3 regions of the Phytobacter cepae genome follow, and region 2 is predicted to be linked to each of the others. Evidence: predicted binding sites of a transcription regulator. Region 2 holds the regulator's gene; each other region holds the start of a gene.
The links. Region 2 encodes sigma-54, which starts transcription at its own class of promoters, with help from an activator protein. Its sites were predicted from a motif close to GTTGGCACANNTTTCGCTNT; they were not measured.

Region 1: norV (anaerobic nitric oxide reductase flavorubredoxin) is a predicted target of sigma-54. The motif match lies at 4,275-4,294, and genes of this name have one in related genera.
Region 3: ACUY4Q_RS16900 (amino acid ABC transporter substrate-binding protein) is a predicted target of sigma-54. The motif match lies at 5,410-5,429, and genes of this name have one in related genera.

Annotation. Positions count from the first base shown of each region.
Region 1 covers NZ_CM135107.1:1,137,363-1,148,223, reverse strand. Annotated here, with positions in the region: gene srlD (sorbitol-6-phosphate dehydrogenase) at 1-385, shown strand, start outside; gene gutM (transcriptional regulator GutM) at 488-847, shown strand; gene srlR (glucitol operon DNA-binding transcriptional repressor SrlR) at 915-1,688, shown strand; gene gutQ (arabinose-5-phosphate isomerase GutQ) at 1,681-2,643, shown strand; gene norR (nitric oxide reductase transcriptional regulator NorR) at 2,640-4,154, opposite strand; gene norV (anaerobic nitric oxide reductase flavorubredoxin) at 4,334-5,782, shown strand; gene norW (NADH:flavorubredoxin reductase NorW) at 5,779-6,927, shown strand; gene hypF (carbamoyltransferase HypF) at 6,893-9,127, opposite strand; gene fdhF (formate dehydrogenase subunit alpha) at 9,132-10,861, opposite strand, start outside.
Region 2 covers NZ_CM135107.1:584,116-594,976, reverse strand. Annotated here, with positions in the region: gene mlaE (lipid asymmetry maintenance ABC transporter permease subunit MlaE) at 1-691, opposite strand, end outside; gene mlaF (phospholipid ABC transporter ATP-binding protein MlaF) at 699-1,511, opposite strand; gene ACUY4Q_RS02850 (calcium/sodium antiporter) at 1,742-2,719, shown strand; gene kdsD (arabinose-5-phosphate isomerase KdsD) at 2,731-3,717, shown strand; gene kdsC (3-deoxy-manno-octulosonate-8-phosphatase KdsC) at 3,732-4,298, shown strand; gene lptC (LPS export ABC transporter periplasmic protein LptC) at 4,295-4,870, shown strand; gene lptA (lipopolysaccharide ABC transporter substrate-binding protein LptA) at 4,839-5,399, shown strand; gene lptB (LPS export ABC transporter ATP-binding protein) at 5,406-6,131, shown strand; gene rpoN (RNA polymerase factor sigma-54) at 6,180-7,613, shown strand; gene hpf (ribosome hibernation promoting factor) at 7,636-7,923, shown strand; gene ptsN (PTS IIA-like nitrogen regulatory protein PtsN) at 8,004-8,495, shown strand; gene rapZ (RNase adapter RapZ) at 8,541-9,395, shown strand; gene npr (PTS phosphocarrier protein NPr) at 9,392-9,664, shown strand; gene mtgA (monofunctional biosynthetic peptidoglycan transglycosylase) at 9,690-10,418, opposite strand; gene elbB (isoprenoid biosynthesis glyoxalase ElbB) at 10,415-10,861, opposite strand, start outside.
Region 3 covers NZ_CM135107.1:3,588,312-3,599,172, reverse strand. Annotated here, with positions in the region: gene ACUY4Q_RS16925 (zinc ribbon-containing protein) at 1-340, shown strand, start outside; gene rihA (pyrimidine-specific ribonucleoside hydrolase RihA) at 846-1,787, opposite strand; gene ACUY4Q_RS16915 (amino acid ABC transporter ATP-binding protein) at 1,907-2,632, opposite strand; gene gltK (glutamate/aspartate ABC transporter permease GltK) at 2,629-3,306, opposite strand; gene gltJ (glutamate/aspartate ABC transporter permease GltJ) at 3,306-4,046, opposite strand; gene ACUY4Q_RS16900 (amino acid ABC transporter substrate-binding protein) at 4,205-5,131, opposite strand; gene lnt (apolipoprotein N-acyltransferase) at 5,494-7,032, opposite strand; gene corC (CNNM family magnesium/cobalt transport protein CorC) at 7,038-7,916, opposite strand; gene ybeY (rRNA maturation RNase YbeY) at 8,019-8,486, opposite strand; gene ACUY4Q_RS16880 (PhoH family protein) at 8,483-9,529, opposite strand; gene miaB (tRNA (N6-isopentenyl adenosine(37)-C2)-methylthiotransferase MiaB) at 9,699-10,861, opposite strand, start outside.

The DNA.
Region 1 (10,861 bases), 550 kb from region 2:
TCAGGGACGCATTATTCAAATAAACTCCAAATCCGGCAAAGTCGGCAGCAAGCACAACTCGGGTTACAGCGCGGCCAAGTTCGGTGGTGTGGGGCTAACGCAATCACTGGCGCTGGATCTGGCAGAGTACGGCATTACCGTGCATTCACTGATGCTCGGCAACCTGCTGAAGTCGCCGATGTTCCAGTCCCTCATTCCGCAATACGCCAGCAAGTTGGGCATTGCCGCGGAGGAGGTCGAACAGCATTACATCGACAAAGTGCCGTTAAAGCGCGGCTGTGATTACCAGGATGTGCTGAACGTGCTGCTGTTTTACGCAAGCCCGAAAGCCGCCTATTGCACCGGTCAATCCATCAACGTCACCGGCGGGCAGGTGATGTTCTGATTGTAGATAAACGCCCGGTGGCGCTTCGCTTACCGGGCCTACAAAACCTCGAACCGTAGGCCGGGTAAGGCGCAGCCGCCACCCGGCAATTAAGGAGCTGATATGGTTTCTGCACTGATTACCCTCGCCGCTATTGCCTGGCTCAGCCAAATGGCAATGGGTGGCTGGCAGATTCGCCAGTTTAATCGCGCATTCGATACGCTCTGCCAGCAGGGGCGGGTCGGCGTCGGGCGATCCGGCGGGCGCTTTAAGCCACGGGTGGTCCTCGCCGTGGCCTTCGACGATCGGGATCGGGTCAGCGGCTCTCTGCTGATGCGCGGCCTGACGGTTTTCGCCCGACCGACTAAAATTGATGCAATTGATGGATTAAAACGTCAAGAATTAGAACCTGACGTGATCTTTCCCCATGATCGCAACTGCCAGGATGCTTTATCATTAGCGCTTAAAATGAAACATGGATAATTTCGTTGTGAACGCTATTAGCTTGCGAAATTATCATTTCGAAATTTAACGCAGGACAATAGCGCTTATGAAACCACGTCAACGACAAGCGGCCATTCTTGAGCATCTGCAAAAGCAGGGAAAATGCGCCGTTGAAGAGCTGGCCGCGTTTTTTGACACCACCGGTACCACTATCCGTAAGGATTTGGTGGCGCTTGAACATGCGGGCGCGGTGATTCGTACCTACGGTGGTGTGGTTCTCAGTAAAGATGAAACGGACCCGCCTATCGATCACAAGACGCTGATCAATACCCGGCAGAAAGGTGAGATTGCCCGCACTGCGGTCAGCTTTATTCAGGACGGTGATTCCCTGATCCTTGATGCAGGCAGCACGGTACTGCAAATGGTTCCCCTGCTCAGCCACTTCAACAACATCACCGTTATGACCAACAGCCTGCACATTGTTAACGCGCTTTCGGAGCTGGACAACGAGCAAACCATCCTGATGCCCGGCGGCACCTTCCGCAAAAAATCCGCCTCTTTTCACGGCCAACTGGCAGAAAATGCCTTTGAACAATTTAGTTTCGACAAACTGTTTATGGGAACCGATGGGATCGATTTAAACGCCGGGGTGACCACCTTTAACGAGGTGTTCAGCGTCAGCAAAGCGATGTGCAACGCGGCGCGGGAAGTGATCCTGATGGCCGACTCCTCAAAGTTCGGTCGTAAAAGCCCAAACATTGTCTGCAGTCTTGAGAGCGTCAATAAACTGATCACCGATGCCGGGATACCGGCTGAGTTTCGTGCCGCGCTGGAAGCCAAAGGCATTGAGGTGATCGTTGCCGGAGAAAACCATGAGTGAGATGTTATTGAATACCGCCCGCCAAACGCTGCTGCTGGAGCTTGCGGAAGCCAGCCGTCTGCCGGAGCGGCTGGGCGAAGATTTTTTGACGGCCGCGAACGCCCTGATCCACTGCCAGGGCAAAGCGATCGTTTCGGGTATTGGCAAGTCTGGTCATATCGGTAAGAAAATCGCCGCTACGCTTGCCAGCACCGGCACCCCGTCTTTTTTTGTTCATGCCGCCGAAGCGCTGCATGGCGACCTTGGAATGATTGAAAGCCGGGATGTGCTGCTGTTTATCTCCTACTCCGGGTCCGCGAAAGAGCTGGAGCTGATCCTGCCGCGCCTCGAAGAGCGCGGGGTGACGCTGCTCGCCATGACCGGTAAGCCTCTCTCCCCGCTGGCGCTGGCGGCTAAAGCCGTACTGGATATCTCCGTTGAACGCGAAGCCTGCCCAATGCACCTCGCCCCGACCTCCAGCACCGTTAACACCCTGATGTTAGGTGATGCGCTGGCGATGGCGGTGATGCAGGCGCGTGGCTTTAATGAAGAAGATTTTGCCCGTTCACACCCGGCGGGCGCACTGGGCGCGCGTTTGTTAAACCGGGTTCATCATTTAATGCGTAAAGACGATGTGCCGCACGTGCGCATTGATGCCACCGTGATGGACGCAATGCTGGAGCTGAGCCGTACCGGGCTGGGTATGGTGGCTATTTGCGACCAGGCTGAGCAAATTAAAGGCATCTTCTCTGATGGTGATTTACGCCGCTGGCTGGTAGCCGGTGGCACCCTGGCCGCCCCGGTCAGCGAGGCGATGACCCCGGGCGGGTTCACGCTGAACGCCGAAAGCCGCGCAATCGACGCCAAAGAGGCGTTAATGAAGCGCAAGATTGCCGCAGCGCCAGTGGTGGATGACAGCGGCAAGCTGGTGGGTGCCATCAATCTGCAGGCGTTTTACCAGGCCGGCATTATCTAGCGCTTTAGACCCAGGCGTTTCGCCAGCCGATGCAGGTTGGCGACGTCAATGTCCAGCGCACGTGCACTTGCTGCCCAGTTACGCTGATTTTGCGCCAGCACCTGGCTGATGATCTCACGCTGGAAGGCATCCGTGGCTTCGCGCAGATTGGGGGTTTCCGGCAGCGTTTTTACCACCGTCGTTACGGGTTCTGGCTCGTCGCTGAAAGCGAAATGGTGCACGTCCAGCACCACCTCATCACCGTTACGCGTTCCGCGCGCCAGCACAATCGCACGATGAATGGCATGTTCCAGCTCGCGCACGTTGCCCGGCCAGCGGTACGCCAGCAGATGTGCCCGCGCTCGTGGGCTGAGTACCACGCGCCCCAATCCCAGGCGTAGCCGAGCCTGCTCACAGAAATAGCCCGCCAGCAGCACCACATCTTCGCCCCGCTCGCGAAGCGGCGGCACCCACACGGGAAAGACGCTCAGGCGGTGGAAGAGATCGGCACGAAAACGCCCTGCGACCACCTCTTCACGCAGGTCACGGTTGGTCGCCGCCAGTACGCGTACGTCCACCCGTAAACTGCGATCGTCACCGACGCGCTGAATATCGCCATACTGCAGCACGCGCAGCAGCTTGGCCTGAAGCGAAAGCGACAGCTCGCCAATCTCATCGAGAAACAGCGTGCCCTTATCGGCCATTTCGAATTTACCGCTGCGGTTGCTGATGGCCCCGGTAAATGCCCCCTTCACGTGACCAAACAGTTCGCTCTCCGCCACGCTTTCCGGCAGCGCAGCGCAGTTAAGGTAGACCAGCGCATCGGCGGCGCGCGGCGAGTTCTCATGGATAGCTTTCGCCACCAGCTCTTTACCGGTGCCGGTCTCCCCACCAATCAACACGTTCAGGTCGGAGGCAGCCACAATCTCAATCTCTTTTTTCAGTTGGGTCATGCCGTCGGAAAGGCCGATCATCTCGGTATGGGCCACCTGTTCGAACGCCGCAGGAACACCGGGTGCCATGTTCTGGCTCTCAAGCTGCTCAATCAGCAGCGCATTGTTGAGCGCACCCGCCGCCAGTGCCGCAATCAGTCGCAGCTCTTCATCGCTGAAGCTGTCGAACCGATCGGGTTCCATGCCATCCAGGGTCAGCGCGCCAATCAGGCTCTGCCCGGCGAACAGCGGCAGCCCGACGCAGGCGTGGACTTTCAGGCTCTCCTGACCGGGGATAAGTCCGTCATAGGGGTCAGGTAGCGAGCTGTCTGCCGGAAAACGCACGACATCTCCGGCGCGGGCAATGGCCTCCAGCCGCGGGTGCCCCTCCAGCGTAAAGCGGCGGCCCAGCACGTCCTGCGCCAGGCCGTCGATCGCTAGCGGAATGAACTGCCGTGACTCATAGCGCAACAGCGCCGACGCATCGCACTCCAGCACCTGGCGCAGCGTGGTGATCAATCGCTGGAAACGATCCGCATGACCGATTCCGCGCTGCAATTCAATGGCGATCCCCGCCAGTACATCCACTGAAAAACTCATCTTCGCCTCACTGTCATTTTGACAACTCATAGTGTCATATTGACCATTAATAGCATAGTCATTATGACTACCCCTCTCGGGTTATGTGAAATAAAAACAATATATATCAATACGATAAAAACTGGCACGCATCTTGATATAGCTCATGCAACTTATTTCATTCCGAACAGGTAATCAAAATGACTATTCATGTAAAAAATAACATTCACTGGGTTGGCCAACGTGACTGGGAAGTACGCGACTTTCATGGCACCGAGTACAAAACGCTGCGCGGCAGCAGCTATAACAGTTATTTGATTCGTGAAGGGAAAAACGTCCTCATCGATACTGTCGATCATAAATTCAGCCGTGAGTTCGTGCAGAACCTGCGCGCTGAGATCGATCTCAACGCCATCGACTACATCATTATTAACCATGCCGAAGAAGATCACGCCGGAGCCTTAACCGAGCTGATGTCGTACATCCCCAACACCCCGATCTACTGCACCACCAATGCTATCGACTCGATCAATGGTCATCACCATCACCCGGAGTGGAACTTCCACACCGTGAAAACCGGCGACGCGCTGGATATTGGCAACGGCAAGCAGCTCATCTTCGTTGAAACCCCGATGCTGCACTGGCCAGACAGCATGATGACCTACATGACCGGCGACGCGGTGCTGTTCAGTAACGACGCCTTCGGTCAGCACTACTGCGACGAACGTCTGTTCAACGATGAAGTGGATCAGACCGAACTGTTCGAACAGTGCCAGCGCTACTACGCCAATATCCTGACCCCGTTCAGCCGCCTGGTGACGCCAAAAATCACCGAGATCCTCGGCTTCAACCTGCCGGTAGATATGATCGCCACCTCTCACGGCGTGGTATGGCGCGAAAACCCCACCCAGATTGTTGAGCTGTACCTGAAATGGGCGGCGGATTACCAGGAAGACCGGATTACGATTTTCTACGACACCATGTCCAACAACACCCGCATGATGGCGGATGCCATCGCTCAGGGCATCAACGAAGTTGACCCGAACGTGGCGGTGAAAATCTTCAACGTGGCGCGCAGCGATAAAAACGACATTCTGACCAACGTCTTCCGTTCTAAAGGCGTGCTGGTCGGCACCTCCACCATGAACAACGTGATGATGCCGAAAATTGCTGGTCTGGTGGAAGAGATGACCGGTCTGCGTTTTCGTAACAAACGCGCCAGCGCTTTTGGTTCTCACGGCTGGAGCGGCGGTGCGGTAGACCGCCTCTCTACCCGCCTGCAGGATGCCGGTTTTGAGATGTCCCTGAGCCTGAAAGCCAAATGGCGCCCGGACTTTGACGCGCTGGAAGTCTGCCGTGAGCATGGTCGTGAAATTGCCCGTCAGTGGGCGCTCGCTCCGCTGCCTGCAGCGGTAAAAAGCGCGCCGGTGGAAGAGTCCGCCTGCGCCTGTGCCGCCAACGCCGCCGCTGACCTCGGCCCGTGCATGCAGTGCAGCGTCTGCCAGTGGATTTATGATCCGGCTACCGGCGAGCCAATGCAGGATGTGGCGCCAGGCACCCCGTGGAGTGAGGTGCCGGACAACTTCCTGTGCCCGGAATGTTCCCTTGGTAAAGAGGTGTTTGACGCGCTGGCAACGGAGGCCGTATGAACGCAGGCATTGTGATTGTCGGGTCGGGCTTTGCCGCCCGGCAGCTGGTGAAAAACATCCGCAAACAGGATGCCACCGTCCCGCTGACGCTAATCGCCAGCGACAGCATGGACGAGTACAACAAACCGGACCTGAGCCATGTGCTGAGCCTCGGTCAAATGGCAAGCCACCTCACCCGCCAGTCGGCGGGGGAGTTTGCCGAGCAGTTCAATCTGCGCCTCTTCCCGCACACCCGCATCACCTCAGTGGACGCACAGGCGAAAGTGGTGAAAAGCGCCGACAACCGCTGGCAGTACGACAAGCTGGTGCTGGCCACCGGGGCACGGGCGTTTGTGCCGCCGGTCGCGGGCAGCGAACTGATGTTTACCCTTAACAGTCAGCAGGAGTATCAGGCCTGTGAAACCCAGCTTCGGGATGCAAACCGGGTGTTGATTGTCGGCGGCGGGCTGATTGGCACGGAGCTGGCGATGGATTTTCGCCGGGCGGGCAAGCAGGTCACGCTGGTCGACAGCGCCACGAGTATTCTCTCCTCGCTGATGCCGCCGGAAGTGAGCAGCCGCTTACAGCACTGTCTTTCTGAAATGGGCGTTCGTGTGCTGCTCAACACCCGTCTCGATGGGTTAAGCAAAACCCCATCGGGCATTGCGGCACGTTTTGAGGATGGGCTGGAGATTAACGTGGATGCCGTGGTCGCCGCCACCGGTCTGGTGCCGGAAACGGCGCTGGCGCGTGAAGCCGGCGCCAGGATTAACCGAGGCGTAGTGGTCGACAGCACGCTGCAAACCAGCCAGCCGGGTATCTACGCACTGGGTGATTGCGCGGAGATCAACGGTCAGTTGATGCCGTTCCTGCAGCCCATCCAGCTTTGCGCCATGTTCCTCGCTAAGCAACTGCTCGGGGTGAATTCACCGCTCAATCTGCCCGCGATGCTGGTGAAGGTAAAAACGCCCGCCCTGCCGCTGCATCTGGCAGGCGAGAGCGCGCGTCGTGATCTCAACTGGCACATCACCACCGATGCCCAGGGCATGGTGGCAAAAGGGGTGGATGAGCAGCAGGTTCTGCGGGCCTTCGTGGTCAGCGAAGATCACATGAAAACCGCCTTTGCTCTGCTTAAGGCGTTGTCTGCGCCCGCGCCGCAGCAATAACTCCCTGCCCCAGGGCGATGGCCCCGTCGCCCGCAGGGAAACGTGCAGGAAACAGCAAGGTGAAATCCGCCAGGTGAAATGCCAGGCGGGATTTCAACAAGCGGTTATGCAGCACGCCGCCGCCGAAGGCCAGAGTAGCTATTTTTCTCGCCCGCGCCTCTCGCCGTGCCAGCGTCGCCAATCCGTGAGCCAGCGCATCGTGAAATGCCCACGCCCGCGCCCCGGGCTCTGCCTGCCAGTTGAGCCATTGCGACCAGAAGCTGGCTAAATCGAGCCTATTGCCGTTGAGCGGTAGGGTGACCGGATGGGCAACGCTTTCGCAGCGCATCGCCAGCGCTTCGAGCTGACACGCCGCCTCGCCTTCGTAACTCAGTTGTGCTGGCGCACACCCCAGCGCACAGGCTATTGCATCAAACAACCGCCCCGTGGAAGAGGCCAGCGGTGCATTCAGGTTGCGCGCAATGGCCCGCGCCAGCAGCGGCCAGTTCTTCTGTTGAATGCCTCTGGTTTCGGGAAAATGCTGCCAGTCCGGCACGAACGCCAGCATCTGCGCCAGCAGATTACGCCACGGCTGTGTTGCCGCCAGATCGCCGCCAGGCAGGGCAACCGCAGGTAAGCCACCCAAATGCTCCACCTCCCGGTAGTTCACCCGCAGACACTCCCCACCCCACAATGCGCCCTCCTCGCCCATACCGATGCCGTCGAGCGCAAGAGCAATCACGTCCCCTCCCTCACGCGGCCAGCCGTGTTCCGCAAGGCAGGCGGCAATATGGGCATGGTGATGCAGCACGGTCTCAACCGGCAAGCCCATCCGGTCAGCCCAACGGCGTGAGACATAGCCCGGATGGGCATCGCTCACGACCTTCTGCGGGGTAAAATCGTAGATGTCCTGCATCAGGCGTAGCGCCTCCTGCCACTGCGCTTTGACTCCCTCATCGCTAAGGTCACCGAAATGCTGACTCAGCACCGCCTGTTCGCCACGCAGCAGACAGAAGGTATTTTTCATATCCGCCCCCAGACTTAGCAGAGGTGGAACCGCGCGAAAGCCCGGTGGCAGGGGGAAGGCGTCGGGTACATAGCCTCGTGAGCGACGGAGCATTTCACCGTTTTCACGCACCACGGAATCGTCCAGCCGCTGCACAATATCGCGGTTATGCAGCAAAAAGCCGTCGGCTATCTCAGCAAGATCGGCGAGGGCCTGTTCATTGGTTAACGCGGGCGGCTTGCCGCTGAGATTGCCGGAGGTCATCACCAAAGGGCGCCCGACTGCCTGAGCTAACAGATGCTGTAACGGACTGGCGGGCAACATCACCCCCACTTCATCCAGCCCCGGCGCAATCAGGGAACACAGTGCCGGCACGCAGTGTTTTGCCACCAGCACAATGGGTGCCGCAGGAGAAGCCAGCAGGCGCTGCGCCTTGTCGCTTACGCCAGCCGATGACGGCAGCATCACCGCCAGCGGTTTTACCGGACGGCGCTTGCGCGCGCGCAGTCGTGCCACCGCTTGCGGGTTTTGCGCGTCGCAGGCGAGATGAAAACCGCCAAGCCCTTTCACGGCAACCACGCCACCTGCGTCTAACAGCGCGATCGCAGCTTGTAACGCGGCCTCTCTGGAGAGTGTATGTTCCGCCCCTCGCCACTCAAGCTGTGGGCCACATACCGGGCAGGCAACCGGCTGGGCGTGAAAACGCCGGTCCGCCGGGTTGCGGTACTCGGCTTCGCAGGCCGGACAAAGCGGAAAATGCGCCATCACCGTGAAGGGGCGGTCATAGGGCATGGCGTTGATAATGGTAAAGCGCGGGCCGCAATGGGTGCAGTTGATGAACGGATAACGATAGCGGCGTTCAGTCGGGTTGTTCATCTCCGCAAGACAGGCCGGGCAGGTCGCCGCATCCGGCACAATTTGTGTGTTCATGCTACCACCCGCACTCTGGCGGATGGTGAAACTGTCAGGTAATTCCGCCCACTTGAAGGGCATGACACGGGTGCTGTCGATACGCGCCAGCGGCGGGCATTGGTCATATAACAACGCAAGAAAACGGTGTTCGTCACCCAGCAAACGCACCTCAACGCCCTGCGCGTCATTACAGACGTCGCCGTTAAGCTGCAGCCGCCTTGCCAGTTGCCAGACAAAGGGGCGGAAGCCCACCCCCTGCACTTTTCCATAAATGCGAATGCACACACCGTTTTCTGATGCCATAGGGTTATTGCAGCACTGCATTACGCAAGCGCGTCTTCATCTGCTGATAGGTGGTGGAAGTGTACTCTTCCGCCCATGGCTGATCGTTGATCGCACTCACTCGCACCGCGCAATACTTGGTTTCCGGCGTTTTTGAAATGGGGTCGAGATTATCCTGGGTCAGTTCATTGCAGGCGCCGATCCACCACTGATAGGTCATATAGACACACCCCACGTTGGTGCGCTCATTGACGTCCGCGCGGGTGATCACTTTGCCCCGGCGGGACTCCACCCATACCAGTTGCCGGTCCTGAATGCCCAGTGCTGCGGCATCACGCGGGTTTATCTGCATAAAGCCCGGCTCGTCGGCCAGCGTTTGCAGCGCCGCACAGTTGCCGGTCATTGAGCGACAAGAGTAGTGCCCAACTTCTCGCACGGTACTGAGCACCAGCGGGAATTCGGCATCCGGTACTTCGGCAGGCGCGCGCCAGGGGGCCGCGAACAACAGCCCTTTGCCGTCGGGGGTGTCGAACTTGTTGTCTTTATAGAGGTAGCGGGTGCCGGGGTGATCCAGCGTCGGACACGGCCACTGCACATGACCCATATCACCCATTTTTTCGTAGGTTACCCCGTAGAACAGCGGGCACAACTCGCGCAGTTCATCCCAGATTTGCTGGTTGTTGTCGTAATGCATGGGGTAGCCCATCTCGGTGGCGATCAGGCTGATGATTTCCCAGTCACGTTTGACGTCATACATTGGCTCAATGGCTTTTTCAAAACGCTGGAACCCGCGATCCGCGCAGGTAAAGACGCCGCCGTGCTCGCCCCAGGAGGTCGCTGGCAGCAGTACGTCCGCCTGTTCTGCGGTTTTGGTCATAAAGATGTCCTGCACCACCACCAAATCCAGTGCTTCAAAGCCTTTGCGCACCAGGCTGAGGTCCGCTTCGGTCTGCAACGGATCTTCCCCCATGATGTAATAGGCCTTCACTTTTCCTTCCAGCGCCAGGTGCGGCACTTCAGTAATCCGCACGCCCACTTTGTCGTCCATGACGGTCGGGTCAATGCCCCAGGCTTTGGCAAACTTCGCCCGCACCTGCGGGTCAACCACATCCTGATAGCCAGGGAACTGGTTGGGAATAACGCCCATGTCACAGGCGCCCTGCACATTGTTCTGCCCGCGAACCGGCCCGACGCCGACGTTTTCACGGCCCAGATTCCCGGTCAGCAGCGCAAGGCTGGAGAGGCCTTTCACCACATCCACCGCCTGGCCGAACTGCGTGACCCCCATGCCCCACATAATGGTGGCGGTTGGCGCAGCAGCAAAGGTTCGCATCGCTTCGCGCACCTGCTTCGCCGGAACCCCGGTCAGATGTTCGACATCTTCAGGGGCATAGTCTTTAACGATGTCACGGTACGCATCCAGCCCGGTGGTAAAGCTCGCCACGTAGTGTTGATCGTAGAGTTTCTCTTCCAGCAACACATGACCAAAAGCGTTGATAAGCGCCATGTTGCAGCCGTTTTTAAGCTGGAGATGCTGATCGGCGATGCGCGCGGTTTCAATGCGACGGGGATCGCAGACGATGATCTTCGCCCCGTTTTGTTTTGCTTTGATGACCCGTCTCGCCACTATCGGATGTGAGTCAGCGCAGTTGTAGCCGAAGACGAGCAGGCAGCTGGAGTTTTCGATATCGCCAATGGAATTACTCATCGCGCCGTTGCCGAGCGTTTGCTGTAAACCAGCTACCGACGGGCCAT
Region 2 (10,861 bases):
TCCCGGCAGAAGTCGGAATCGCATCGTAACCGTTAAATAAGGCAATCCAGGTCACGGTGATAGCGAACACCACACTTTTAATCAGACAGTTAATCAGATCCAGACGCAAGTCGACAGCATCCTGCATGGCCGACCAGAAGAATCCCGAATCGATTCCTTTCCAGTTCACACCCACCAGTGAGCCGCCCCAAATGCCTACGGCAACAAAAATGATTGTTAGCAGCGGAAGCGAGATGACGCCGGCCCAAAAACGTGGCGCGATGACGCGACGTAAGGGATCAACCGCCATCATCTCGAGGCTGGAAAGCTGCTCCGTGGCCCGCATCAGTCCGATTTCCGCCGTCAGCGCCGAACCTGCACGGCCGGCATAGAGTAACGCCGCGACAACCGGCCCAAGCTCACGCAACAGGGATAGCGCAACCAGCATGCCAAGGCTGGTTTCAGCGCTGTAGGTCGTAAGCACCAGATAGCCTTGAAGTCCAAGCACCATACCAATGAACACCCCAGAAACCAGGATGATGAGCATCGACAAGACGCCCACATGGTAGAGCTGACGCATCAGAAGAGGCGCATGCTTACGGAATTCAGGCTTACCGACGATCGCGTTAAATAGCATTAAACCGGCGCGGCCAAACGTCGCGATCGTTTTGATCCCGCGGTGCCCGAGCGACGCCAGTGCTTGTAGCAGCATGAGTGGCTTAACTCCCTGTCTCTAATAAATCGAATTGATACTCACCGGCAGGATAGCGGAAAGGAACCGGGCCATCGGCAATACCGTCAAGAAACTGGCGAACGCGAGGATCGCCGTTCTCTTGCAGCCCCTGTGCGCTGCCATGGGCAACAATTTTTTTATCCGCCACGATATACGCATAATCAGCAATACTCAGGACTTCAGGCACATCATGCGAGACCACAATGCAGGTCACGCCCAACACACTGTTCAGCTCGGAAATCAGTTTGACCAACACGCCCATCGTGATCGGATCCTGGCCGACGAAGGGTTCGTCGAACATGATCAAATCCGGCTCCAGCGCGATAGCACGAGCCAGCGCAGCACGACGCGCCATCCCCCCCGAAAGTTCAGAAGGCATGAGTTTGGCTGCGCCACGCAAGCCAACGGCTTCCAGCTTCATCATCACCGTACTTTTCAGCAGCGGCTCAGGTAAATTCGTATGTTCACGCAACGGGTAAGCCACGTTTTCAAATACCGTGAGATCGGTAAAGAGCGCACCGGATTGAAACAACATACTCATTCTTTTACGGACGGTGAACAGTCGGGATCGACTCATCTCGGGTATGTTTTCACCGTCGAAGAGGATCTCACCTTTATCTGGAGGAATCTGACCACCGATAAGGCGTAATAGCGTTGTTTTGCCGATCCCTGACGGCCCCATGATCGCAGTGATCTTTCCGCGTGGCACCGTCAGAGAAATATTGTCAAAAATCAGACGGTTACTCCGTGAAAAACTCACGCCATGGATATCAACGAGATTCGCCACTGTCTGGCTCATTCTTTCATCCTTATAAGCCCTGTCGGGTTGTGCATCATGGTCGATAACATCAAGAACCCAACATTTTTACAGAATATTACCTGCTTGAGTTAGCGAAAGCTGGCATTTGTTTTACTTTTGAGCCGCATAAAGTCAAAATTAAGACTTGTTTACGCCGCTCGAAACTCCCGGTATTTCCCGGCGATCGCAGCCTGCGGACCGGCAGATTATACCTCAAGAAAGGACGTTAGATGCTTTTAGCGACGGCGCTATTAATAATTGGTTTACTTTTGGTGGTCTACAGCGCCGATCGCCTTGTGTACGCAGCCTCGATCTTGTGCCGGAATTTGGGTATTCCCCCTCTGCTGATTGGCATGACGGTAGTGAGTATTGGCACCTCATTGCCGGAGATCATCGTTTCTGTCGCCGCCTCCATGCACGGTCAGCTTGATCTGGCCATCGGAACGGCGATCGGTTCCAATATCACCAACATTCTTTTAATTCTCGGTCTCGCCGCCTTCTTGCAACCCTTTACCGTGCATTCCGATATCTTACGTCGCGAGTTGCCGCTAATGTTGTTAACCAGTGTACTGGCAGGTCTGGTGCTTTACGACGGGCAACTGAGCTGGATTGACGGCATCTTTTTACTGCTTCTCGCCGTGCTGTGGCTGGTGTTCATTGTTAAAATCGCCCGCCTTGCTGAGCGTCAGGGCAATGATAGCCTGACGCGCGAGCAACTGGCTGAACTACCGCGAGAAGGTAGCTTGTCGGTGGCGTTCTTGTGGCTCGGCGTAGCATTAATTATCATGCCCATGGCCACAAGGATGGTGGTAGATAACGCGACCGTAATGGCGAACTATTTTGCCATGAGTGAGTTGACGATTGGCCTGACCGTCATTGCTATTGGGACGGGCCTGCCCGAGCTTGCCACCGCCATTGCCGGGGCACGTAAGGGTGAGGACGATATTGCCATTGGCAACATCATCGGCTCGAATATTTTCAATATCACTCTGGTTCTGGGGCTGCCTGCGCTGATTGCGCCGGGCGTATTCAACCCCCTCGCCTTCTCACGTGACTATGGCGTGATGCTGGTGGTTAGCGTGATCTTTGCCTTCACCTGTTGGCGACGCAAACAGCAATCCGGCAGAGCTCTTGGTGCTCTGCTGCTTATGGGCTTCTTCATTTGGTTGGCGCTGTTGTTTTGGGTAACGCCACGTTTGATGGGATAGGTGGAGTAAATATGTCGCATATTGATCTGCAACCTGGGTTCGATTTTCAGCAAGCCGGGCGGGACGTTCTTAACATTGAACGTGAAGGTCTGGCGCATCTCGATCAGTATATCAACCAGGACTTTGCACTCGCCTGCGAGAAAATTTTCTACTGCAGCGGCAAAGTGGTTGTGATGGGCATGGGGAAGTCGGGCCATATTGGCAGAAAGATGGCGGCGACCTTTGCCAGTACGGGGACGCCCTCGTTCTTTGTACACCCAGGTGAAGCCGCGCACGGCGATCTCGGTATGGTAAGCCCGCAGGATATCGTTATCGCGCTTTCCAATTCCGGTGAATCGAATGAAATTCTTGCGCTCATTCCGGTATTAAAACGGCTTAAAGTGTTGCTGATTTGCATGACCAGTCGCCCTGAAAGCAGCATGGGGCGAGCGGCGGATATTCACCTGAGCGTGAAAGTCCCCAAAGAGGCGTGTCCGCTCGGTCTGGCGCCGACCTCCAGCACGACGGCTGCATTGGTCATGGGAGATGCGTTAGCCGTCGCGCTTCTCAAGGCGCGTGGCTTCACGGCTGAAGACTTTGCCCTTTCGCATCCCGGCGGGGCGTTAGGGCGTAAACTGCTGTTACGCGTGAATGATATTATGCACACGGGGGATGAAATTCCTCATGTAAGCAAAGAGGCCTCACTCCGCGATGCGCTGCTGGAGATTACCCGTAAAAACCTGGGCCTGACGGTAATCTGTGATGATCTGATGAAAATTGAAGGTATCTTCACCGACGGGGATTTACGCCGCGTGTTTGATATGGGAGCAGACGTCCGCAGCCTCGGCATTGCTGATGTGATGACCCCAGGCGGCATACGTGTGCGGCCTGATATATTGGCAGTAGAAGCCCTGAATTTGATGCAATCCCGCCATATTACCGCCGTCCTGGTCGCCGATGGCGACCTGTTGCTGGGTGTGGTACATATGCATGATTTGCTGCGCGCGGGCGTAGTATAAAAAAGGATAAGATAATGAGTAATGTTGGAGCGTCGCTTGCGACCTGCTACGGTCCTGTCAGCACGCAGGTCATGGCGAAAGCCGAAAAAATTCGCCTGTTGATCCTGGATGTTGACGGTGTTTTGTCTGATGGCCTTATTTATATGGGCAACAGCGGCGAAGAGCTCAAGGCCTTTAACGTTCGCGATGGGTATGGTGTGCGTTGTGCGTTAACATCTGACATTGAGGTTGCCATCATTACCGGGCGAAAAGCTAAACTGTTAGAAGATCGTTGTGAAACACTGGGAATTACGCACCTTTACCAGGGGCAGTCAGACAAACTGCTGGCCTATCGTGAGCTTTTAACCAAGCTTGACCTGCAACCTGAGCAGGTGGCTTATGTGGGTGATGATTTGATCGACTGGCCAGTGATGGCGGAGATCGGTTTGAGCGTCGCCGTAGCCGATGCACATCCGCTGCTGATTCCGCGCGCGGATTACGTCACGCGTATCGCGGGAGGCCGCGGCGCCGTCCGTGAAGTCTGTGATTTATTATTACTGGCGCAAGGGAAACTTGATGAGGCCAAAGGGCAATCGATATGAGTAAAACCAGACGTTGGGTCATCATTTTGCTGGCACTTATCGTACTGGTACTGATTGGTGTGAATCTGGCTGACCGAGACTCTGCGGCGCCGGTGACCACCAATAGCAGTGATCCAACGTATAAAAGCGAGCATACCGATACGGTGGTGTACAGCCCGGAAGGTGCGCTGAATTACCGACTTATTGCGCAGCACGTGGAGTACTTTTCCGCTGAAGCGATAACGTGGTTCACCCAACCCGTACTGACGACATTCGATAAAGACAAGATCCCAGGGTGGTCCATTAAGGCGGATAAAGCCAAGCTCACCGATGACAGAATGCTTTATCTTTATGGCCATGTTGAAGTTAATGCGCTGACCGAAGACGCGCAACTTCGAAAAATTACGACGGATAACGCCCAGATAAATCTGGTCACGCAGGATGTGACCTCCGATGACAGGGTAACGTTATACGGAACAACATTTAATTCCACCGGCCTGAAAATGCGCGGCAACTTACGCAGCAAAACCGCAGAGCTGATTGAAAAGGTTAGAAGCTCATATGAAATTCAAAACAAACAAACTCAGCCTTAATGTTGTCCTGGCCAGCGCCCTCTTTGCTGCCAGCCTTCCGGCGCTTGCGGTGACGGGCGATACCGATCAGCCCATTCACATCGACTCCGACCAGCAGTCGCTGGATATGCAAGGCAATGTGGTGACCTTTACCGGTAATGTCATTGTTACCCAGGGCACCATTAAAATTAACGCTGATAAGGTCGTGGTCACCCGTCCTGGCGGTCAGCAGGGTAAAGAGGTCATTGACGGCTTCGGTAATCCAGCCACCTTCTATCAGCTCCAGGACAACGGAAAACCGGTCAAAGGTCATGCCTCCCAGATGCACTACGAGCTGGAAAAAGACTTTGTGATCCTGACGGGCAACGCGTACCTGGAGCAGCTTGATAGCAACATTAAAGGCGACAAGATCACCTACCTGGTGAAAGAGCAAAAGATGCAGGCGTTTAGCGAAAAAGGTAAACGTGTAACAACGGTTCTGGTCCCGTCTCAGTTGCAGGATAAGAGCAACAATCAGAACCCGGCCCCGGCGCAAAAAAAGAGTAACTAATTCGTTATGGCAACATTAACTGCAAAGAATCTCGCTAAGGCCTATAAGGGCCGCCGTGTCGTGGAAGACGTGAGCCTGACCGTGAATTCTGGCGAAATCGTCGGCCTGCTTGGCCCGAACGGGGCGGGTAAAACCACAACATTTTACATGGTCGTGGGTATCGTACCGCGAGATGCGGGCAACATCATTATTGATGATGAGGATATCAGTCTGCTGCCGCTGCATGCCCGTGCGCGACGCGGTATCGGCTATCTGCCTCAGGAAGCATCCATTTTCCGCCGCCTGAGCGTGTTTGATAACCTGATGGCCGTCCTGCAGATTCGTGACGATCTTAGCGCGGAGCAGCGGACCGATCGCGCCAACGAATTGATGGATGAGTTCCATATTGAGCATCTGCGTAATAGTCTCGGCCAGGCACTGTCGGGTGGTGAGCGCCGTCGTGTAGAGATCGCCCGTGCGCTGGCGGCGAATCCTAAATTTATTTTGCTGGATGAACCCTTCGCCGGTGTTGACCCGATTTCCGTTATCGACATCAAGCGTATCATTGAACACCTTCGTGACAGCGGGCTCGGTGTGCTGATTACTGACCATAACGTTCGCGAAACGCTGGCCGTTTGTGAACGCGCGTATATCGTGAGCCAGGGGCATCTGATTGCCCATGGCACTCCACAGCAAATCCTTGAAGACGAACATGTTAAGCGCGTATATCTTGGGGAAGACTTCAGACTCTGATAGGGTAGAGTTTATTGACGTGTTTAGTCGGAGAGTACTGCTCTGAATATGAAGCAAGGTTTGCAATTAAGGCTTAGCCAACAGCTAGCCATGACGCCGCAGTTGCAGCAGGCTATCCGCCTGTTACAACTGTCCACGTTGGAACTTCAGCAAGAACTTCAGCAAGCGCTGGAGAGCAACCCTTTGCTGGAGCAGACCGATCTTCATGAAGAAGTGGAAGCGCAGCAGTCTCAGGATAATGAAAATCTCGATAGCGTAGACGCTCTGGAACAAAAAGATATGCCAGAGGAGCTGCCGCTGGATGCCAGTTGGGATGAAATTTATACCGCGGGTACCCCTTCCGGTAGCAGCACCGATTATATTGACGACGAGTTGCCCATTTATCAGGGCGAAACGACCCAGTCATTACAGGATTACCTGATGTGGCAGGTTGAGTTAACCCCCTTTTCTGACACCGACCGTGCGATTGCCACCTCCATTGTGGATGCCGTCGATGATACGGGTTATCTCACCGTGCCGCTGGAAGATATCCTTGAAAGTATGGGCGACGACGAGATTGGACTGGATGAAGTCGAGGCCGTACTCAAACGTATTCAGCGTTTTGATCCGGTCGGCGTGGCGGCGAAAGATCTGCGCGACTGTCTGCTGATTCAGCTTTCCCAGTTTGCGAAAGAGACGCCGTGGCGTGAAGAGGCGCGGCTAATTATCAGCGATCATCTGGATCTGCTCGCCAACCACGATTTCCGCACTCTGATGCGCGTGACCCGGCTGAAAGAAGATGTGCTGAAAGAGGCGGTGAATTTAATTCAGTCACTGGATCCGCGCCCGGGCCAGTCGATCCAAACCGGCGAGCCTGAGTACGTCATACCCGACGTGTTGGTGCGTAAGCACAATACCCGTTGGGTGGTCGAACTGAATTCAGACAGCATTCCACGTCTGCAAATTAACCAGCACTACGCTGCTATGTGCGGCGGTGCGCGCAACGATGCTGACAGTCAGTTTATTCGCAGCAATCTACAGGATGCGAAGTGGCTGATTAAAAGCCTGGAAAGCCGTAACGACACGCTTTTACGGGTCAGCCGTTGTATCGTAGAACAGCAGCAAGCCTTTTTCGAACAGGGAGAGGAGTTCATGAAACCCATGGTGCTGGCGGATATCGCTCAGGCCGTTGAGATGCATGAATCCACCATTTCTCGTGTCACCACGCAAAAATACCTTCATAGTCCGCGAGGCATTTTTGAACTCAAGTATTTTTTCTCCAGCCATGTCAACACCGAAGGCGGTGGCGAAGCCTCGTCAACGGCTATCCGTGCGCTGGTGAAGAAATTAATCGCCGCAGAAAACCCCGCAAAACCGCTGAGCGACAGTAAGCTGACGTCCATGCTGTCCGATCAGGGTATTATGGTTGCGCGGCGAACCGTTGCAAAATATCGAGAGTCTTTATCCATTCCGCCGTCAAACCAACGCAAACAGTTGGTCTGACCCAACCGATAAGGAAGACACTATGCAGCTTAACATCACAGGACAGAACGTCGAGATCACCGAGGCCCTGCGTGAATTTGTGAATACAAAATTTGCGAAACTCGAACAATACTTCGAGAGGATTAATCAGGTCTATATTGTGTTGAAAGTGGAGAAAGTGACTCATACCTCGGATGCGACTTTGCATGTTAATGGTGGTGAAATTCACGCCAGTGCGGAAGGTCAGGATATGTATGCTGCCATCGACGGTTTAATTGATAAACTGGCGCGTCAGCTGACGAAACATAAAGATAAACTGAAACAACACTAATTGTCCGGGCTGACGTCTGGTGCGTCTCACCCTACCGTAACCCGGTAGGGTGAATTCACTGGCGACGCTTAGGTGAAATTATGATGAACAACGATTCCGCTCTACAACTGAGCAATGTCCTTAACCAGGAATGTACCCGTAGTGGCGTTCACTGCCAGAGCAAAAAACGTGCGCTGGAGATAATCAGTGAACTTGCTGCTAAACAGCTGAGCCTGCCACCTCAGGTGGTATTTGAAGCGATCCTTACGCGCGAGAAAATGGGCAGTACGGGTATTGGCAATGGGATAGCCATCCCTCACGGCAAGCTTGAAGAAGATACCCTTCGTGCGGTTGGTGTGTTTGTGCAATTGGAAACCCCGATTGCCTTTGATGCTATTGATAACCAGCCTGTCGATCTGCTGTTTGCACTGCTGGTGCCTGCCGATCAAACTAAAACGCATTTGCATACCCTTTCATTAGTGGCAAAACGTCTGGCGGATAAAACCATTTGTCGCCGCCTGCGTTCTGCGCAAAGTGATGAAGAGCTGTATCAGATAATCACGCTGACAGAAGGCGAACAGGACGATGCGTAACGTATTAGTCGCCGTGATTTCAGGTGCTGCGAGGAGAAATGGCCCATGGTCCTGATGATCGTAAGTGGTCGCTCGGGTTCCGGTAAATCGGTCGCCCTGCGCGCGCTGGAAGACATGGGATTTTACTGCGTAGATAACCTGCCAGTGGTGTTGCTGCCAGAGCTTGCAAGAACGCTGGCCGACAGACAAACCTCTGCAGCTGTCAGCATCGACGTGCGTAATATGCCTGAGTCGCCGGAGATCTTTGAGCAGGCGATGAACAACCTGCCGGAGTATTTCTCACCGCAGTTGCTGTTTCTCGATGCCGATCGCAATACCCTGATTCGTCGCTACAGCGATACGCGTCGTCTGCACCCTCTCTCCAGTAAAAATCTGTCGCTGGAAAGCGCCATTGATGAAGAGAGTAACCTGCTTGAACCTCTGCGTTCGCGTGCCGATCTGATTGTCGATACCTCTGAGATGTCGGTGCATGAACTGGCAGAAATGCTCCGCACGCGCCTGCTTGGCAAACGTGAGCGCGAGTTGACCATGGTGTTCGAGTCGTTCGGTTTCAAACACGGTATTCCTATTGATGCCGATTACGTGTTCGACGTGCGCTTTCTACCCAACCCGCACTGGGACCCTAAACTTCGTCCCATGACCGGTCTCGACAAGCCTGTTGCCGCGTTCCTCGACAGGCATACCGAAGTGCATAACTTTATCTACCAGACGCGCAGCTATCTGGAGTTGTGGCTTCCCATGCTGGAGACCAACAACCGTAGCTATCTGACCGTCGCCATCGGTTGTACGGGTGGTAAGCACCGTTCCGTCTACGTGGCGGAGCAGCTTGCTGATTACTTCCGCTCGCGCGGTAAGAACGTTCAGTCTCGTCATCGCACGCTGGAAAAACGCAAAACATGACCGTAAAACAAACTGTCGAAATCACTAACAAGCTGGGCATGCATGCACGCCCGGCGATGAAGTTATTTGAACTGGTTCAGGGGTTTGACGCGGAAGTGCTTCTGCGCAATGACGAAGGAACGGAAGCCGAAGCCAGCAGTGTGATAGCCCTGTTGATGCTGGACTCGGCGAAAGGACGTCAAATCGAGGTTGAAGCGACGGGTCCGCAGGAAGAAGAAGCTCTGGCAGCCGTTATCGCGCTCTTTATTGCCGGATTTGACGAAGAGTAACCCTCTCCGCCCGGAGAGGGTAGGATCAATGCAGCCTGTTGCGCTGCAGAAATTCTTCCCCGCCTAGCTGACGCATCTGGCGCAGGATCCACGCCTGCCGACTACGTACATAACCTGAAGGGGCATCTGCCCGAAAGCGAAGCGGGTTCGGTAACACCGCTGCCAGCAACGCGGCTTCCGACATGGTGAGTTTGCTGGCGGGTTTATGGAAATAGCGCTGAGAGGCCTCTTCCACGCCAAATATGCCCTCGCCAAATTCAGCAATATTGAGATAGACGGTGAGTATGCGCCGCTTGGTCCAGACCACTTCCGTGGTCAGCGTCAGACCGGCCTCAAGCCCTTTACGAACCCAGCTTTTACCGTCCCATAACAGCAGATTTTTCACCGTTTGCTGCGAAATGGTTGATGCGCCGCGAATGCGATTTTCATGCTGCTCATTATGAGAAAGCGCCTTTTCGATTGCGCTAAAATCCAGCCCCCAGTGCTCGGGGAAACGCTGATCTTCTGCAGCAATCACGGCCAATGCAGCCCAGGGGGAAATATCGTCCATGCCGACCCAGTCGGAATGTGCAACATAGCCGAAGTCTCCGGTAAGCCAGGCGCCCAACTGCCGTTCTACCATGACTGCGGAAAACGGCACCGGCAGAAAACTGAACAGGACGATGCCGCCCCCCCAAAAAAGGGCCAGTGCCAGCACCACCCGCAGGATCATCCGCTTAAGACGAACTTTCAGTGGACCGCGCAGCCCCTTCATTCCGTCAGCACCAGCACGCGCGCCACCAGTTTTTCGATACCGGTAGCGGCTTCAGCGATATTTTGCGCCAGCATATAAGCCGGCGTGGTGACCACTTTGTTGTCCTCATCAACCACAATATCGTCTACCGGACAGGAGACATGTTCGGCCCCCATATCTTCCAGAATTTCAGCGGTATCAATATCTGTACCGATGGTTAAGCGCAGGGGGAAATCAAAAATTTTTGGCAACATCGCCGGCGCAATACAGATAAAACCAAGAGGCTTACCTGCACGATGCATCTCCAGCGCCAGACGTTTCAGACCCTCATCCACCACGCACTCACTTCCCTGACTGGCAAAGGTGCTAAGATTTTTTGCCGCCCCAAATCCCCCCGGGACAATCAACGCATCCAGATCGTTTACTGATGCATAAGCCAGCGATTGAATGGATCCACGCGCAAT
Region 3 (10,861 bases), 2.2 Mb from region 2:
TGATGAGCTGACGCGGGCCATTCGTCGCGATCTGGAGGAGTTTGCCCGCAGCTACGAAGAGAGTCAGGACGAAGTCACCGACAGCGTTTTTATGCGCGTGATTAAAGAGAGTCTCTGGCAGGAGCTGGCGGACATCACGGATAAAACCCAGCTTGAGTGGCGGGAGGTATTCCAGGACCTTAACCATCACGGTGTTTACCACAGTGGCGAAGTGGTGGGACTCGGTAATCTGGTGTGCGAGAAGTGCCACTTCCATCTGGCGATTTACACCCCGGATGTACTGCCGCTGTGCCCGAAATGCGGGCATGATCAGTTCCAGCGCAGGCCCTTTGAGCCCTAGCAGAACGCAAAACGGCAACCTCAGTTGCCGTTTTTAGTGTTTGCTCCCTCTCCCCGTGGGCTGAGGGATCCCTAGTAATATTACGTATTACAGCGATAACACTGCGCAATGAGAACACAATAGTCACCGCGATGACTGGGTCCGGCTGAAAATCGACGAAGCGTATCCGTAAGGCCGGGGCGACGCGCAGGGATGCGCGGCGAGGGCGACTTTACAGGGACGTTACCTTCGCCCGCCCCCGATAAGCCTGAAGGCATACGCTAAGTGGACCGCGCCAGCGGCGATTTTCCTGGCCGGGAGCCCGGGTCGCCAGGGCGGTGGCGGTGAACCGCCCTGGCACGTTCACGGGTTCTGGCGCTACAGAAAAGCAAGGAACATAAGGTGAACGGAATGACCATCAGAGCCGCATGTTTCCCCTCACCCTTGCCCTCTCCCCAAAGAGGAGAGGGGACTGTCCGTGCTCGTATTATTTTGTGGGGATCTCTCAGCCGCGTGGGAGAGGGCATCAGGCCGCACTGTAGAATGTCAAACGGTCCGCCAGTAAATCCACAAACCCTTCGCGATTCACATCTGTCATCACGGTTGCGTTTGGCCTGTTCCCGGTGAGGAAATAGTAATCCACCACCGTCATTCCCTGTGTGTATTTTCCTTGCGTTTCCACCCCGACCCAGCGATCTACGGTGGTAAAAATTTCCGGCTTCAGTAGCCAGGCAATGGTGCACGGGTCGTGTAACGGTGCGCCGACAAACCCCCATTTCTCCTGCTTGTGGTACTCCATAAAGAAGTCGAGCAGCTCTGCCACAATGGTAGAGATGGGGTTACCAATCGCACGAAAACGGCTGATATCTTCGGCATGAATCTGCGCCCGGTGGGTGACATCCAGCCCGGCCATGACGACCGGAATGCCCGACTGGAAGACGATTTCCGCCGCTTCGGGATCAACATAGATATTGAATTCAGCCGCCGGCGTCCAGTTACCGAGTGACATGGCACCGCCCATGATCACGATACGCTTAATTTTGCAGTGCAACTCAGGATGGCCGTTGAGTAACAGCGCCACGTTGGTCTGAGGACCGGTGGAAACGACGGTGACAGGCACGGAAGATTCACGCAGCACCTTGGCCATCAGTTCTACCGCCGTACAACCCTGCGGGCTGAAAGCGGGATCCGGCAGTGCAGGCCCGTCCAGCCCGCTTTCGCCATGCACGTTATCGGCAATGATGAGTTCGCGCATCAGCGGTTTGACGGCCCCGCCCGCAACCGGAATATCGGTACGCTTTAATAACGTCAGCATACGCAGTACGTTGTTCAGCGTTTTATCCGGCGTCTGGTTACCGGCAGAAGAGGTAATGGCTTTGACATCGAGTTCAGGTGAGGCCAGGGCGAGAACGATGGCGATAGCGTCGTCATGACCCGGATCGCAATCAAGAATAATGGTCTGGACCATAGCAACTCCTTGTTAGCATTGAATGTGTGACAAGGGTAAGGCGTTGCTGAAATTCAGACGAGAAGCGAAAAGTTAAAGCGTGATGAGACGCGCATTCTTGCGAATGCGCGTCGACAGGATCAATGCAGAATTTTAGCGAGGAAGTCTTTCGCACGGTCGGACTGCGGATTGGCAAAGAAGGCCTCTTTCGGCGAATCTTCGACAATTTTCCCTTCGTCCATAAAGATGACCCGGTTCGCCACTTTACGGGCAAAGCCCATTTCGTGGGTCACTACCATCATGGTCATCCCTTCGTTAGCGAGTTCGACCATGACGTCCAGGACCTCGTTGATCATTTCCGGATCGAGTGCAGAGGTAGGTTCATCGAACAGCATCGCAACCGGATCCATGCAAAGCGCACGGGCAATGGCCACACGCTGTTGCTGCCCGCCTGAAAGCTGCGACGGGAACTTATTGGCATGGGCGGATAAACCCACGCGATCCAGCAACTTCAGCCCTTTCTCGCGGGCGGCGGCTTTGTCGCGCTTAAGGACTTTCACCTGCGCCAGCGTCAGGTTTTCGATGATCGACAGATGCGGGAACAGTTCAAAATGCTGGAATACCATGCCGACACGAGAACGCAGTTTGGCCAGATCGGTTTTTTTATCGTTCACCGGCGTGCCGTTGACCTCAATATTCCCTTTCTGTACGGGTTCCAGGCCATTGACCGTTTTGATCAGCGTGGATTTTCCCGAGCCAGACGGCCCACAGACCACCACCACTTCACCTTTTTTCACTTCGGTGGAGCAATCGGTCAGCACCTGAAAGTGACCATACCATTTAGAAACATTTTTCAGGGTAATCATTGAACTGTCCTTCTTTTCAAATAGCTGACCAACAATGAGGCACTCAGGCTAATAGCAAAATACACGGCGCCGGCAAACAGGATCATTTCGACCTGGGTTCCGTCACGTTCACCAATCGTAGAGGCGGTACGGAAGAAGTCGGCAAGGCTCAGCACGTAAACCAGGGAGGTATCCTGGAAGAGGACGATCCCCTGCGTGAGCAGCAGAGGCACCATTGCGCGAAACGCCTGCGGCAGAATAATCAGTTTCATGGATTGCCAGTGCGTCATCCCTAATGCCAGGGCGGCGCTGGATTGGCCACGGGAGATGCTCTGAATACCGGCACGGATAATTTCAGAATAGTAGGCTGCCTCGAACATAGAGAAAGCGACCATCGCAGAAATCAGGCGGATATCTGATTTCGGTGACAGGCCGAGCACGTTTTGCAGCAGTCCGGGCACGATCAGATAAAACCACAGCAGTACCATCACCAGGGGGATGGAACGGAAAACGTTGACGTAGACTTTTGCAAACCAGGCGATGGGGGCAAAGCTGGACAGGCGCATAACCGCCAGCAAAGTACCCCAGACAATGCCCACGATCACGGCGGTCACGGTGATTTTCAGGGTGATCACCAGCCCTGCCATTAGATAGGGCAGCGAAGGGACGATTGAACTCCAGTCGAACTCGTACATTATTTGCCTCCCATGTTGCCTGGCAGGCGAATTTTGCGTTCAACCAGGTTCATCACCAGCATGATAACGGCGTTAATCAGCACATAGGCGAGGGTGATGGCAGTAAAGGATTCCCAGGCGTGCGCCGAGTAATCCAGCAGCTTACCGGCCTGAGCGGCCATATCCACCAGCCCGATGGTGGAGGCGATGGCCGAGTTTTTGACCAGGTTCATCATCTCAGACGTCATTGGCGGCACAATCACGCGATAGGCATTAGGAAGCAGCACATACCGGTAGGTTTGCGGCAGCGTCAGCCCCATGGCCAGCCCGGCATTCTTCTGACCGCGCGGCAACGACTGAATGGCGGCACGCACCTGTTCGCAGACGCGGGCGGCGGTAAACAAGCCTAAGCAAATCATCGACGAGAGGAAGAACTGAATATTGGGATCTAACTCCGCTTTAAACCACATACCCAGATCTTCCGGCAGCAGTTCAGGCACCACCAGATACCAGGTGAAGAATTGTACGATGAGGGGCACATTACGAAACAGTTCTACGTAAAGGGTGCCAATCCCTGATAAGAAGCGATTGGGCACGGTGCGCAGAATACCAAACAGCGAGCCAACCAAAAAAGCGATAATCCAGGCGGTAATCGACAGCGCGATGGTGACCTGAAAACCACTCCACAGCCAGCCAAGATAGGTGGTGTTGCCGAACGGGGCTTGTTGCAGGAAGATTCCCCAGTTCCAGTCTATGGACATAAATCTACTCCGGAAAAAAAAGGGTAGCAGCGCTACCCTCGAAGATTGTGTGAAGAGCTTGTATTCGCGCTGAAGGGGGAACGACCCTTCAACGTATAGTCTGTCCGTGCTGCTTCGACAATCGAGAGGGCAGGAGAACCCGCCCTTATTGGTTTTAATTAGTTCAGTGCTTTGTCATTCGGCTCTTTGAACAGGGCTTTCATCTCGTCAGAGAGGTCAAAATTCAGGTTCAAGTTTTTCGGTGGGATTGGGTTTTTAAACCACTTATCAAACCATTTTTCCGCTTCGCCCGAGGTCTGTACCTGCGCGATGGTGTCATCCATCAACTTCTTAAACTCGGTATCGCCTTTGCGCAGCATACAGCCATAAGCTTCCTGCGACTGCGGTTTGCCCACGATGTCCCAGTTATCCGCTTTCTTCGCTTTCGCACGTTCGCCAGCCAGCAGAGCATCATCCATCATGAACGCAACAGCACGACCGCTTTCAAGCGTACGGAAGGAGTCGCCATGGTCTTTAGCGCTGATGATGCGCATGTCCATTTTCTGCTCATCGTTGAGTTTGTGCAGCAGGACTTCAGAGGTGGTACCGGAGGTCACGACAACGGCTTTGCCTTTCAGATCCGGGAAATCTTTAATGTCACCACCTTTTTTGGTCAGCAGGCGCGTGCCCACAACGAAAATGGTGTCAGAGAAGGCCGCTTGTTTCTGACGTTCGAGGTTGTTGGTCGTAGAACCACATTCGAAGTCAAAGGTACCGTTCTGCAACAGCGGGATACGGTTTTGTGAGGTAATTGGAATCAGTTTGACTTCCAGATTCGGTTTGTTGAGCTTTTTCTTCACCGCTTCAACAATAGCGTTTGAGTAGTCCTGGGAATAGCCCACGACTTTTTGTTCGTTGTTGTAATAGGAGAACGGTACGGAAGATTCACGGTGTCCGACCACGATCACGCCGTTTTTGGCAATTTTTTCCAACGTAGCCTGCTGCGCCGCGGCTGCATCGGCAGGTTTAGCTTCATCAGCGGCATGTGCGATACCGGCAGACATTCCCATTACCAGCATTGCAGTGGCCAGTTTACGTAATTGCATATCCAACTCCTTTATCGTCGCGTCTGAGACGCTTTGATACCCATTGTGAATGTTGTGGTTGTTATATCCTGCTGCAAATGCGTGCAGTGTTGTGTGCGTTTGTTAACATTTAGTCTGGCTTAATGTAAAGATTTTGCTGCGATATTGTTTGTTTTTGCGAAGTGCACCGCACCGTTTAAAGGCAAAAATCTTCCATTGCACCGTTTTGGTGCTCGTCGTGATCGGTTGTGGTGCGCTTGAATTGCACGACCGCAAAAAATCCCCAGAACGGATGATATTAAGCAATTGATGTGCCAGAAGTGGCATTAGGGAGAGATAAAGCGAGAAACCCTCTCCGGGCGGAGAGGGCGAAAGCGGGAGGATTATTTGCGGCGCTGTCTCAAACTCATAATCAGCGCGCCAAAGCCCAGCAGGCCTGTCATAACCCACAGCGGCCAGTTGCCCATTTGGGCATACGGCGTCAGGCCGGACGTTGGTGTCACTTTGGCTGTCAGCACCCCGCGAGTGAATTGCGGCAACTGCGCCTGAATTTCACCTTCCGGGCCAATCACGGCGGTAATGCCGTTGTTGGTGCTGCGCAACAGCGGGCGAGCCAGTTCCAGTGACCGCATACGGGCCATCTGGAAGTGCTGCCAGGGGCCGATGGATTTGCCAAACCAGGCATCGTTGGAGATGGTCAGCAGGAAATCGGTGTCCGGGCGGAAATTGTCCCGCACCTGCTCGCCAAGAATAATCTCGTAGCAGATGGCCGGGGTCAGTTTCAGCCCATGAGCTCTCAGTTGGGGTTGTACGTAGGGGCCACGACTGAATGAGGACATCGGCAGGTCGAAGAACGGTGCCAGCGGGCGCAAAATGCTTTCCAGCGGCACAAACTCACCAAACGGCACAAGATGGTTCTTGTTGTAGCGGTCAGTGGAGTTGTAGCTGTACGGATTGTCTTTGCCCAGCGTAATGATGGTGTTGTAGGTGTCGTAGCGATTCTGCTGATTCAGGCGTGCGTCAACAATACCGGTTATGAGTGAACTGTTGTTTGACTGCAACAGGCCATCAACCTTGCTGAGAAAATCCTGCTGATTAATTTCCAAATCGGAAATCGCAGACTCCGGCCAGATGATCAGTTGCGATTTTCCCATCACCGACTCGCTGGCGTTGAGATAGACCTTCAGCGTCTCCAGAAGCTGCCCTTCATTCCACTTCACCGACTGGGGGATGTTGCCCTGTACCAGCGAGACCTGCGTTGCTCTCTCCGGCAGTAGTTGATACCACTGGATATAGCGCAGCGGGAAGGGCAGGACGAAGAGCACCAGGGCGATAATCAGCGGGCGCCACGAGCGTGTGGTCGCAGCCAGCACCAGTAAGCCGCTCACTGCCATCAGCAGGAAGGTAATCGCATCGACGCCCAGCACCGGTGCCAGCCCCTTCAGTGGCCCATCAATCTGACTGTAGCCAAACTGAAGCCACGGGAAGCCGGTGAGCACCCAGCCGCGCAGGTATTCGCTTAGCTGCCAGACCACGGGTGCGGCGATAGTGACGCGCAGCCAGGTTGTTTTCGGCCATAAGCGCGACAGCACACCGGCAAACAGGCCGGTATAGAGCGACATGTAAGCGGCGAGCAGCACCACCAGGAAGACATTAACCGGGCCGGGCATACCGCCAAACTGCGCGATGCTCACATAGACCCAATGCACGCCAGAGCCAAACAGACCCATCCCCCAGAAATAGCCAACAGCGGCAGCTTGCACCGGGCGTCGATTAAGGGTGAGCGCTTGCAGACCCATCAAGGAGATGAGGGCGGCAGGCCAGATGTCATAAGGAGAAAAAGCCAGCGTTCCGCTGGCTCCGAATAGCAGCGCCAGCAGCAGTCGTACGCGCTGGCGTTCAAACAAGGGGGCAAATGCCATTTACGTTATTCGTCCAGTTTCGGTTCGGGGGAATCGTCCGGTATTTTGACATGAACCTGAATAATACGTCGACTGTCGGCCATGGCGACCTTAAATTGGTAACCATCAATATCTATGGACTCACCACGAGCTGGCAGATGCCCGAAGGCCTGCATCACCAGTCCGCCGATGGTGTCGACTTCGTCATCGCTGAAGTGGGTGCCGAAGGCTTCATTGAAATCTTCAATCGGGGCAAGCGCACGCACCGTCCAGGTGTGACGGCTGAGCTGACGGAAATCGATATCCTCTTCTTCGTCATACTCATCTTCGATTTCGCCGACGATAAGTTCGAGAATATCTTCAATAGTGACCAGACCAGAGACGCCGCCGAACTCATCGATAACAATCGCCATATGGTAGCGCTGGGAGCGGAACTCTTTCAGCATACGGTCAACGCGTTTGCTTTCGGGAACGACGACCGCCTGACGCAGTACTTTTTCCATACTGAAGGCTTCGGCATCGCTGCGCATGAACGGCAGCAGATCTTTGGCCATCAGGATCCCTTCGATGTGATCCTTGTCCTCACTAATGACCGGGAAACGTGAGTGCGCAGATTCAATGATGACATCAAGACATTCATCGAGGGTCTGGTTACGTTTCAGGGTGATCATTTGCGAACGGGGGATCATGATGTCGCGGACGCGCTGGTCTGCGATGTCCATCACCCCTTCAAGCATTTCGCGCGTATCCTGGTCGATAAGCTCGTTTTGCCCGGAATCTCGGATGAGCGCCAGTAAATCCTCACGGTTTTTCGGTTCGCCGTGGAAGAGTTGGCTCAGTAAAAGAGAGAAAAATCCCTTTTTATTGGTCAGGGTGTCACTACTGTGGGAGTTGTCGTCGCTCATGGCGTCGTGTGGGTTCTCATGTTAGTTAAAATAACGCCGTCACGCGTGAATTCAGCACCTGACGGCATAGTGCTCTGCTGCGCCTGTTAACGGGCTGCAGGGCTATTCCTTTTCGGCAATGTACGGATCCTCATAGCCCAGAGCAAGCATTATCTCTGTTTCGAGGCCTTCCATCTCTTCCGCTTCGTCATCGTCGATATGATCATAACCCAGCAGGTGTAAACTGCCGTGGATCACCATATGTGCCCAATGTGCTTCCAGCGGTTTGCCTTGTTCTTTTGCTTCCTGCTCGACGACCTGACGGCAAATAATCAAATCACCCAGCAGCGGCAGTTCAATCCCCGGTGGGGCTTCAAACGGGAAAGAAAGCACGTTGGTTGATTTATCTTTCCCGCGGTAGGTCAGGTTTAATTCATGGCTTTCAGCCTCATCCACGATGCGGATGGTGACTTCTGCTTCTTCCTGAAACTGCGGGATAACCGCGTCCAGCCAGCCCTGAAACTGGGCTTCTTCCGGCAGACCGCTGTTATCCTCACATGCCAGTTGTAAATCGAGTATTACCTGACTCATTTTTGCTCGTGCTCCTGGGCTTCGCGTTTACGCTCTGCGGCTTGTTCCGCACGGCGTTTTTGATCGGCTTCTTCCCATGCCTCATAAGCATTCACGATGCGTGCGACAACAGGATGACGAACAACGTCTTCGCTGTGGAAAAAGTTAAAACTGATTTCGTCAACGTTAGCCAGCACTTCGATGGCATGACGCAGCCCGGATTTAAGATTGCGCGGCAGGTCGATTTGCGTCACGTCGCCGGTAATGACCGCTTTCGAGTTAAAGCCGATACGGGTCAGGAACATTTTCATCTGTTCGATGGTGGTGTTCTGGCTTTCATCCAGAATGATAAAGGCATCATTCAGGGTGCGGCCACGCATATAGGCTAACGGTGCGACTTCGATGACGTTGCGCTCAATTAGCTTCTCAACTTTTTCAAAGCCCAGCATCTCAAACAGCGCGTCGTACAGTGGGCGCAGGTACGGGTCCACCTTCTGGCTTAGGTCACCGGGCAGGAAGCCCAATTTTTCACCTGCCTCTACCGCCGGACGGGTCAACAGAATGCGGCGAATCTCCTGGCGCTCCAGCGCATCTACCGCAGCGGCCACCGCCAGATAGGTTTTACCCGTACCTGCCGGCCCCACGCCAAAGGTGATGTCGTGATCGAGAATATTGGCGATGTACTGCGCCTGATTCGGCGTGCGCGGTTTAATCACGCCACGTTTGGTTTTGATATTTACAGCTTTACCGAACTCCGGCACGCTCTCAGCGCTTTGTTCAAGCACACGAGCTTCTTTGATAGCCAGATGAATTTGTTCCGGTTCAATATCCTGAATCTGACCGCGCATCGGGGCGGTATCAACATACAGATTCAACAGGATATCGGCAGCCGCATGGACACATATCGGGCGTCCGGTAAGTTTGAAGTGGTTATCGCGACGGTTGATTTCGATGCCCAGTCGCCGCTCCAGTTGTTTGATATTGTCATCAAACGGTCCACACAGGCTCAGCAGGCGAGCGTTATCTGCTGGCTCAAGGGTGATGTCACGGGTATCTATATTCAAACTGTTCCTCTTATCTATGGATTGCCGGATGGGCTTCGCTTACTGCCTGACGGACAATAAGCCTTTCAGAGAATTATTCACGCCACTCAATAAAGGCGCAAGCGCTGGAAGTGATATGGGGGAGTTGAAAGACAAAAACAAGGCCTGCCAGGTTGGCAGGCCGGCAGCATTAAGGCTGGTAGAAGCCTACGCCCGCCTCATTCTCTTTACGGGTGCGGGCAATAACCGACGCCGGAGATTGCGCGATGCGCAGCCCCATCTCGGCCTCCGTCCGCACGACTTTTCCACGGAGCGAGTTGGTGAGGACATCCGTAATCTCGACATCGACGAATTTGCCGACCATATCCGGCGAGCCTTCGAAGTTCACCACGCGGTTGTTTTCAGTGCGCCCGGTTAGCTCCATCAGGCTTTTGCGTGACGTCCCTTCAACCAGAATACGCTGAGTCGTGCCTAACATACGGCGGCTCCAGGCCATCGCCTGTTGAGTGATGCGTTCCTGCAGAATGTAAAGGCGCTGCTTCTTATCTTCTTCCGGCACATCGTCAACCATATCCGCGGCTGGCGTTCCCGGTCGGGCAGAGAAGACAAAGCTATAGCTCACATCAAAATTCACATCAGCAATCAGCTTCATCGTCTGCTCAAAGTCCTGCACGGTTTCACCCGGGAAGCCCACGATAAAGTCGGAACTAATTTGGATATCCGGGCGCGCGGCGCGCAGTTTACGAATAATGGACTTGTATTCCAGTGCGGTGTGGGTGCGGCCCATCAGGTTCAGGACACGATCGGATCCACTTTGCACCGGCAGGTGCAGGAAGTTCACCAGCTCAGGAGTATCGCGATAAACTTCAATGATATCGTCGGTAAACTCAATCGGATGGCTGGTGGTAAAGCGAATGCGGTCAATGCCGTCGATTGCTGCAACGAGACGCAGCAGATCGGCAAAGGATCCGATGCTGCCATCGTAATTTTCACCGCGCCAGGCGTTGACGTTCTGACCCAGCAGGTTGACTTCACGCACACCCTGCGCGGCCAGTTGCGCAATCTCAAACAGAATATCATCACTGGGGCGGCTGACCTCTTCACCACGGGTGTAGGGGACGACGCAGTAAGTGCAGTATTTATTACACCCTTCCATGATCGAAACAAAGGCGGTCGGGCCATCTGCTCGCGGCTCAGGCAGACGGTCAAACTTCTCGATTTCCGGGAAGCTGACGTCAACGACCGGGCTGCGGTTACCCCGCACTGCGTTAATCATTTCAGGCAAGCGGTGCAGCGTTTGCGGCCCAAAAACAATATCGACATAGTGAGCGCGCTGGCGGATAAGCTTCCCTT